2 regions of the Leclercia pneumoniae genome follow, and region 1 is predicted to be linked to the other one. Evidence: predicted binding sites of a transcription regulator. Region 1 holds the regulator's gene; the other holds the start of a gene.
The links. Region 1 encodes LexA, which represses DNA repair genes until DNA is damaged. Its sites were predicted from a motif close to TNCTGTATGTACATACAGNA; they were not measured.

Region 1 (4,425 bases):
CGGGCAAAGTGCATACGCGCCACGCGCGCCAGCTTCTGCGCGATAATCTTATCGGTGCCGTGCTCATCCGCCATCCGGCGCAGAGAGACGGACGGCGAGAAGCGCACAAAGCTGTCGCGACCAAGCCAGGTCACGGCGAAGAACTTCTGCACGCCGTTCAGCATACGCAGCGGCGGGTTCTCTTCTCCTTTTTCGCGCCCCGGGCGACGGCCAAACATGACCGAGACCGGCACCATCTGCACATCCAGATTCGGGTTGCTGCGGTGCAGATCGAGGTAGTCGTGGAACAGCTTGATGGACTCTTCTTTCGGCGTGTAATAGGTGAACACGCGCGGCCCGCCGTGGATAAAGACATAGCGCGGCAGCAGGGTGCCGTCGATCTCCAGCGGCTCCAGCGGGTCAGGTAAATCATGCGCCAGGCACTGGGCGCGCAGCGTCAGCAAGTCGGCCTTAGAGTTATAAGGCAAAACGTACATAATAGGGCGCGAGGTATCGAGCCCTAATTCCGGCGCAGGATTTGCCGGGATAGACTTGCTTTTTACCAGGACGCTTAATGGTAAATTAAGTAATTTGTAGTAAATTCTTGGCCAGCCAGACATAAACGATGTAAAGCCTCTGGTTAAAAATGCAATTGCGGCGCAAGGATAACAGAATGCGCACAAAATTTCTGTTGTTACCCGTCATACTTCAGGCGGTATGGCAACGCTCTATAGCTATAGTTACTGACGCTATTTTTCAATAAAGGTTCTTTTGATGGCCAATAATACCACTGGGTTAACCCGTATCATTAAAGCTGCTGGTTATTCATGGAAAGGGATCCGCGCAGCCTGGATCAACGAGGCGGCCTTCCGCCAGGAGAGCGTTGCCGTGATTGCGGCAATCATTATTGCCTGCTGGCTGGATGTCGATCCTATTACCCGCGTGCTGCTGATTGGCTCGGTGATGTTGGTGATGATAGTCGAAATTTTAAACAGTGCGATTGAAGCGGTAGTGGATCGTATCGGGTCTGATTATCACGAACTTTCCGGGCGGGCCAAAGACATGGGCTCGGCGGCGGTATTGTTAAGTATCTTTGTCGCGCTCTTTACCTGGCTCTCACTGCTGTGGGGACATTTTCGATAAGCCTCGACAAAACGAATAAGTCTCTGGTTTTTTGTGCGGTTTATGGTTCCAAAATCGCCTTTGACTGTATATACTCACAGCATAACTGTATATACACCCAGGGGGCGGAATGAAAGCGTTAACGACCAGGCAGCAAGAGGTGTTTGATCTCATTCGGGATCATATCGGCCAGACGGGGATGCCACCCACGCGTGCGGAAATCGCGCAGCGTCTGGGATTCCGTTCTCCGAACGCCGCTGAAGAGCATCTCAAAGCCCTGGCACGTAAGGGCGTTCTGGAGATCGTCTCCGGCGCGTCTCGCGGCATTCGTTTGCTGGTTGAAGAAGAAGAGGGCCTGCCGCTGGTAGGCCGCGTAGCAGCGGGTGAGCCGCTGCTGGCGCAGCAGCACATTGAAGGTCACTATCAGGTTGATCCCGGTATGTTTAAGCCGAGTGCAGACTTTTTACTGCGCGTTAGCGGCATGTCCATGAAGGATATCGGCATTATCGACGGCGATCTGCTGGCAGTGCATAAAACGCAGGATGTGCGCAACGGCCAGGTGGTCGTGGCGCGTATCGACGACGAAGTAACCGTGAAGCGCCTGAAGAAGCAGGGCAACATTGTTCAGCTTCTGCCGGAAAACAGCGAATTCTCCCCCATCGTTGTTGACCTGCGTGAAAACAACTTCTCCATTGAAGGCTTAGCGGTTGGCGTTATCCGCAACGGCGACTGGCTGTAATCTCTTCCCGACAGGCTACGACTGTGTCGTAGCCTGTTCTCTTTCTCTCTGGTTATTCACATGTCTCTGCTGACTACCGCCGATAAGGCGTTATGGCGTCTTGCGCTGCCGATGATCTTCTCCAATATCAGCGTGCCGCTGCTGGGGCTGGTCGATACGGCGGTGATAGGTCATCTGGATTCCCCTGTCTATCTTGGCGGCGTGGCCATCGGCGCGACGGCGACCAGTTTCCTCTTTATGCTGCTGCTCTTCCTGCGCATGAGCACTACCGGTTTAACTGCCCAGGCCTATGGCGCAAAAGATCCGTTGCGTCTGGCACGTGCGCTGGTGCAGCCGCTGCTGATGGCGTTGGGGGCCGGGCTGCTGATTGTGTTACTGCGAACCCCGCTTATCGATCTTGCCCTGCATATTGTGGGGGGGAGCGACGCGGTGCTGCTTCAGGCACGGCGTTTCCTGGAAATACGCTGGCTCAGCGCGCCGGCATCGCTGGCAAACCTGGTATTGCTCGGCTGGTTGCTGGGGGTGCAATATGCCCGCGCCCCGGTGATCCTGCTGGTAGTGGGTAACCTGATTAATATCGTACTCGACCTGTGGCTGGTGATGGGCCTGAAGATGAATGTGCAGGGCGCCGCGCTGGCCACGGCGGTGGCAGAGTACGCCACGTTATTGATTGGCTTGTGGATGGTCTGGCGAGTACTGGCCCTGCGCGGCATCTCACTGGCGATGTTGAAAGCGAGCTGGCGCGGTAATATCCGCAAACTCATGGCTCTGAACCGCGATATCATGTTGCGCTCGTTGCTGTTACAGCTCTGCTTTGGCGCACTAACCGTCTTTGGCGCCCGGCTGGGGCCCGAAATCGTCGCCGTCAACGCGGTTCTGATGACCCTGCTGACCTTTACTGCCTACGCGCTGGATGGCTTTGCCTATGCGGTGGAGGCGCACTCCGGCCAGGCGTATGGTGCCCGCGAAAGTGGCCAGCTACGCGAGGTATGGCGCGCCGCCTGTCGTCAGGCCGGGCTGGTTGCACTGGGGTTTGCTCTCATTTATGCCTTAATGGGCGATCGCATCATCGCCTTACTCACCTCGCTGCCCGAACTTCGCGAACTGGCGAATCATTACCTGGTCTGGCAGATAATATTACCGGTGGTGGGGGTGTGGTGTTACCTGCTGGATGGCATGTTTATTGGCGCCACGCGGGGCGCTGAAATGCGCAACAGTATGGCGATCGCCGCCGCCGGGTTTGGCCTCACGCTACTCACATTGCCCTGGCTGGGTAACCATGGTCTATGGCTGGCGCTGGCCGTGTTTCTGGCTCTGCGTGGCCTGTCGCAGGCGCTTATCTGGCGCCATCACTGGCGTAATAATACCTGGTTTATGTAGCGGTTTCGTTTGGCGTAACGGTAAAAGATTCTGAATAGTGCCTCGTTCGCCGAAGCCTTAACTATAATAATTATCAAGTCCAACAGGAAATGAACGTAACGGACGATACGAAGGCTAATCACCGAACGATGAGGATGCGATTATGAATAAAGACGAAGTCGGCGGTAACTGGAAACAGTTCAAAGGTAAAGCTAAAGAACAGTGGGGTAAGCTGACTGATGATGATATGACTATCATCGAAGGTAAGCGCGACCAGCTGGTGGGTAAAATTCAGGAACGTTATGGTTATCAGAAAGACCAGGCTGAATCGGAAGTGAAAGACTGGGAAACCCGTAACGATTACCGCTGGTAAGCCGGTAATACCCGTAGTACAAGGAAGTACACCCAGGGCGGCCTCAGGCCGCCCACGTTGTTTTTAGCGCGGCTTCTTCTTCAACTGAATGGAGTGATCGTGCTGACATTCACTTTGATGGCTACACGCCTCAACTTCAACGCAATCCACGCACAGGCCGTGCGCTTCAATCACATTGTGCCACAGAGCGAAGCCCATCTTTGCCGCGAGAGTGTGCATAATGTCTTCAATGCCTTCCGCACTCTCTTCCTTCACGCTACCGCAGCGATCGCAGATAAACATGGCTGATGTGTGGGTCGGCTGATCGAACAGATGGCAAAGCACGTAGCTGTTCGTCGACTCCACCTTGTGGACAAATCCCTGTTCTAGTAAAAAATCCAGCGCACGATAGACCGTTGGCGGCTTCGCCTGCGGTTCACTGGCACGCAGCAGATCCAGCAAATCATAGGCGCTGATGGCCCCTTGCTGCAGACTGAGCAGGCGCAACACTTCAAGGCGCTGCGGAGTCAGGCGCACATTGCGTTGCGCACAGAGCTTTTCAGCCTGCGCCAGCAGCTCCTGCGTTGTGGTCTTTTCCATTAAGCACCTCAAAAACGTGGAATAACAAGTCATCACTTTACCATGTTCTGGTCAAAACACCGAGATCCGCGCCTTGTGCTATACCTGAGCCAATAAACAGAGGAATAAAACGATGAAAAAACCTGACTGTATACGGCATTGGCGCGACCTTGAGGGTCCCGATGATTCTACCTATCCCGACAGCGACGAGCGCTTTTCTATTGGTGCTCCGCTGGCGCGTGCGCTGGGACTGGGTCGGATAGGTATCCATCATGAGCGCCTGCCGCCAGGACGC
Region 2 (4,425 bases), 1.3 Mb from region 1:
GGTGGTGTTATGTGTGGGTTATGCCTTTATCCAGATTACCGGGATGCATCATGGTTACTGGATCCTGTTGACCAGCCTGTTTGTTTGCCAGCCTAACTACAATGCCACCCGACACCGTCTGGCGCTGCGTATTCTTGGCACCCTCGCCGGGGTGGCGCTGGGCCTGCCGATCCTCTATTTCGTCCCTTCAGTGGAAGGACAGCTGATTCTGATTGTTATTACCGGGGTGTTGTTCTTTGCCTTCCGTAATGTGCAGTACGCTCATGCCACCATGTTTATAACCTTGCTGGTTTTGCTCTGCTTTAATCTCCTTGGTGAAGGGTTCGAAGTGGCATTGCCAAGAGTGATCGATACCCTGATAGGCTGCGCTATTGCCTGGGCTGCAGTGAGTTTTATCTGGCCCGACTGGCGGTTTCGCAACTTACCGCGGGTGCTGGCTCAGGCGGTCAATGCCAACTGTCGTTACCTGGATGCGATCCTCGAACAGTACCATCAGGGGCGCGATAACCGCCTGGCTTATCGTATTGCCCGGCGGGATGCGCATAATCGCGATGCCGAACTGGCCTCGGTGGTTTCAAATATGACGCGGGAGCCACGCGCCACGGCGGAGATCCGCGAGGTAGCTTTCCGGCTGTTGTGCCTGAATCACACCTTCACCAGCTATATATCTGCACTGGGCGCGCACCGTGAGCGGCTCACGAACCCAGCGATACTGGATCTGCTGGATGATGCTGTCTGCTATGTGGATGATGCACTGCATCAGCGCCCGGCGGATGAGCCGCGTGTAGAGCAAGCATTAAATGAACTGGCGCAACGTATATCGCATCTTGAACCCGGCACGGAGAGCAAAGCGCCACTGGTTCTACAACAGATCGGTCTGCTTATTGCGTTGCTGCCAGAAATTTGTCGACTACAACAACAGGTTGCTCACTTGCCAGAGTAGCGTTATTGCGCTGGCAATGTTTTATACCACTCAATCAGCTCCCGGCGTCGTATTGCCGGGAGAGCCGCTTCATGTAGCCCCTGGATCGCCCCTTCCAGTGCAAACAGCACTTTGTAACTAAGATGCTTATTCAACCGCTTGATCCTCAACCAGCATGCCTCAGCGCCGAGTGTGCGTAACGCCTCTTCGTTTGGAATTCCGGCTTCGCATAGAAGCAGTTCGAGTTGGAAGGTCAGGTTGGGGAGATCTTTCAGGCGGTCCTGTTTAAAGCGTTTACAGCGTTCCCGGCGGGCGGCTTCGAGCGCAAACGACGAGAGCCGTAGCAGTCGCTCTTGATCCTGCCAGAGGGTCTCATCCACCCGATAATAGTTTAGTAAGACGGGCCGCCCACGTTTTAACAGCGTTAAGAATGAGGCGCCCTGTTTGACAAAATAGGAGGCGCTTTCTTCGCAGGCCCGCAGGTACAACTCGCCTGCTGAAACCATGGCGAACACCGTATTGTCTACGGCCAGTGCGTACCCGCCAAACAACGCGCGATGCTCTACTTCTCCCAATGAGGACAGGTATTTTTCAGATTGATAGATCCGTTCATAGGATATCTTTTTCATAATAATTCCTTTTAAATCATAAAGTAACAAATGAAGTTTTTATTAACGGATCCGTTAGTCAAAAAATAGGTAAGTTACGGGCGATGGGCAAGATGATTTTGAAAGAGGCAGCAACAACGAGTGAATTTTGCGAGACGCTTTCAGAAAATGAGGTTGATCTTTAGTCGCACAGGGGTTACTGTATATCCATACAGTAACTACAGGGCTGGATTGATTATGTACTCTTCAGGCTATTCAAATCGCACAACATCTTTCACTTCAACTGCAGGCAATAGCGCAATGACTTCTTCTGCGCGTCCCTCCACCGGGCTGATTAGTGAAGTGCTCTACCGTGAAGACCAGCCCATGATGACCCAACTCCTGCTGCTGCCGCTTTTACAGCAACTGGGGCAGCAGTCTCGCTGGCAGTTGTGGCTCACGCCTAATCAGAAATTAAGTCGCCAGTGGGTGCAGTCAGCGGGTCTGCCTTTGACTAAAGTTATGCAGGTTAGTCAGCTTGCGCCTTGCCATACTGTTGAATCCATGGCCAGAGCATTGCGCACCGGTAATTACAGTGTGGTTATTGGCTGGTTTACTGAAGCGTTAACGGATGATGAGCAATATTTGCTCGCTGAAGCGGCTGAAGAAGGAAACGCGCTGGGCTTTATAATGCGTCCGGTTCAGGTTGGTCCCCAGGGCAAGGGACACTTTTCTGGGCTAAAAATTCACTCGAATTTGTATCATTAAGTAAAAATAAGAGTTTTCCTGGAATTTTTTTTGCGCCACTTGTACACCATTAATTCCATGTGTAAATCCGACGAAGAGTCTTGTCTGGTGCGGTTTCTCTGATTTCGTCTGGCATGAATAACCACAATTTATGTTAAATATTGTGTATACAAAACTTTTTTTTTCATATGCCTGACGGAGTTCACACTTGTAAGTTTCCAACTACGTTGTAGACTTTACATCGCCAGGGGTGCTCGGCCTAAGCCGAAGATATCGGTAGAGTTACTCTATTGTCCCCGCCCCCCGGTGAAGGATTTAACCGTGAACTCTCATTGAGATTCTCATGGCGATTTTTGGATGATAACGAGGCGCAAAAAATGAAAAAGACAGCTATCGCGATTGCAGTGGCACTGGCTGGCTTCGCTACCGTAGCGCAGGCCGCTCCGAAAGATAACACCTGGTATACTGGTGCTAAACTGGGCTGGTCTCAGTTCCACGATACTGGTTTTATCAACAACAATGGTCCAACCCACGAAAACCAGCTGGGCGCTGGTGCATTCGGTGGTTACCAGGTTAACCCGTATGTTGGCTTTGAAATGGGTTACGACTGGTTAGGTCGTATGCCATACAAAGGCGACAACATCAACGGCGCATTCAAGGCTCAGGGCGTTCAGCTGACCGCTAAACTGGGTTACCCAATCACTGACGATCTGGACGTTTATACCCGTCTGGGTGGTATGGTTTGGCGTGCAGATGCTAAAGCTAACGTTCCTGGCCGCGCTTCCTTCAAAGACCACGACACTGGCGTTTCCCCAGTATTCGCTGGCGGCCTGGAATGGGCAATGACCCGTGACATCGCTACCCGTCTGGAATACCAGTGGACCAACAACATCGGTGATGCAAACACCGTTGGTACCCGTCCAGACAACGGCCTGCTGAGCGTAGGTGTTTCCTACCGCTTCGGCCAGCAGGAAGAAGCTGCGCCAATCGTAGCTCCAGCACCGGCTCCAGCTCCAGAAGTACAGACCAAGCACTTCACTCTGAAGTCTGACGTTCTGTTCAACTTCAACAAAGCAACTCTGAAACCAGAAGGCCAGCAGGCTCTGGATCAGATGTACAGCCAGCTGAGCAACCTGGATCCGAAAGACGGTTCCGTAGTGGTTCTGGGCTTCACTGACCGCATCGGTTCTGACGCTTACAACCAGGGTCTGTCCGAGAAACGTGCTCAGTCTGTTGTTGATTACCTGATCTCTAAAGGTATCCCAAGCAACAAGATCTCCGCACGTGGTATGGGCGAATCTAACCCAGTTACCGGCAGCACCTGCGACAACGTGAAAGCACGTGCAGCGCTGATCGACTGCCTGGCACCAGATCGTCGCGTAGAGATCGAAGTTAAAGGCATCAAAGACGTTGTAACTCAGCCTGCGGCATAAGTTATCGTCTTATAAAAAAACCCCGCTCAGCGGGGTTTTTTATTGCCTGCGAAAAAGCTAACGCTATTTTTTGCCCAGCAATGCCTGCAGATCGGTCTTCAGCGTCGACATCTTGCTGGCGTATTTTTCTTTATGTTCAGCATCTTCAATAAGCTGAACAATGGTCTCAGACAAGGTTTTCCCCCGACGTTGAGCCAGCCCCGCCAGACGCTGCCAGACTAAAAATTCCAGATCGATCGACTTCTTACGGGTATGCTGATGTTCAGCATTAAAATGCCGTTTACGCCGCGCGCGGATAGTCTGCTTCATGCGGTTCAGCAGTGTGGGGTTGATATGGCGTTCAATCCAGCCGTTAACCCGAACGGGGTCATTCTCGAGGGTCAACAATAAATCTACCGCTTCTTTCGCCGCACTGGCTTCAAGGTAGCAAGTTATCAATTCTCCTTCGCGGTGTTTTTTGACCAGGTACTTCCATTTCCAGCCGCTTTCGAGATTTTCCAGTTGTTGATATTTCATTGCGATCCCAATGTGACCGTGTAACTCTGTCCAGAATATCAGTTTTTTGCCAATCTGCTGAAAAGAAATCAACGCCTGTGACCGCCAGATGAGATTCACCGCGTGAAACTCCTATTCCTTCGTGGGCAGAGCCTGAGCCTTACGGTATAATCCATCGTTTTACATCTGACTAAAAAACATCAACTTTGACGATTACGAAATTAGCATGGCGTGACCTGGT

Region 2: a site for LexA is predicted at 1,728-1,747, ahead of sulA (SOS-induced cell division inhibitor SulA). Genes of this name have one in related genera too.

The regions. Positions count from the first base shown of each region.
Region 1 is NZ_CP071383.1:268,045-272,469, forward strand. It holds gene plsB (glycerol-3-phosphate 1-O-acyltransferase PlsB) at 1-599, opposite strand, end outside; gene JZ655_RS01235 (diacylglycerol kinase) at 754-1,122, shown strand; gene lexA (transcriptional repressor LexA) at 1,232-1,840, shown strand; gene dinF (MATE family efflux transporter DinF) at 1,901-3,220, shown strand; gene JZ655_RS01250 (CsbD family protein) at 3,363-3,572, shown strand; gene zur (zinc uptake transcriptional repressor Zur) at 3,636-4,151, opposite strand; gene JZ655_RS01260 (cupin domain-containing protein) at 4,264-4,425, shown strand, end outside.
Region 2 is NZ_CP071383.1:1,569,849-1,574,273, reverse strand. It holds gene yccS (YccS family putative transporter) at 1-943, shown strand, start outside; gene JZ655_RS07370 (TfoX/Sxy family DNA transformation protein) at 946-1,551, opposite strand; gene sulA (SOS-induced cell division inhibitor SulA) at 1,768-2,277, shown strand; gene ompA (porin OmpA) at 2,634-3,689, shown strand; gene matP (macrodomain Ter protein MatP) at 3,753-4,205, opposite strand; gene JZ655_RS07350 (AAA family ATPase) at 4,391-4,425, shown strand, end outside.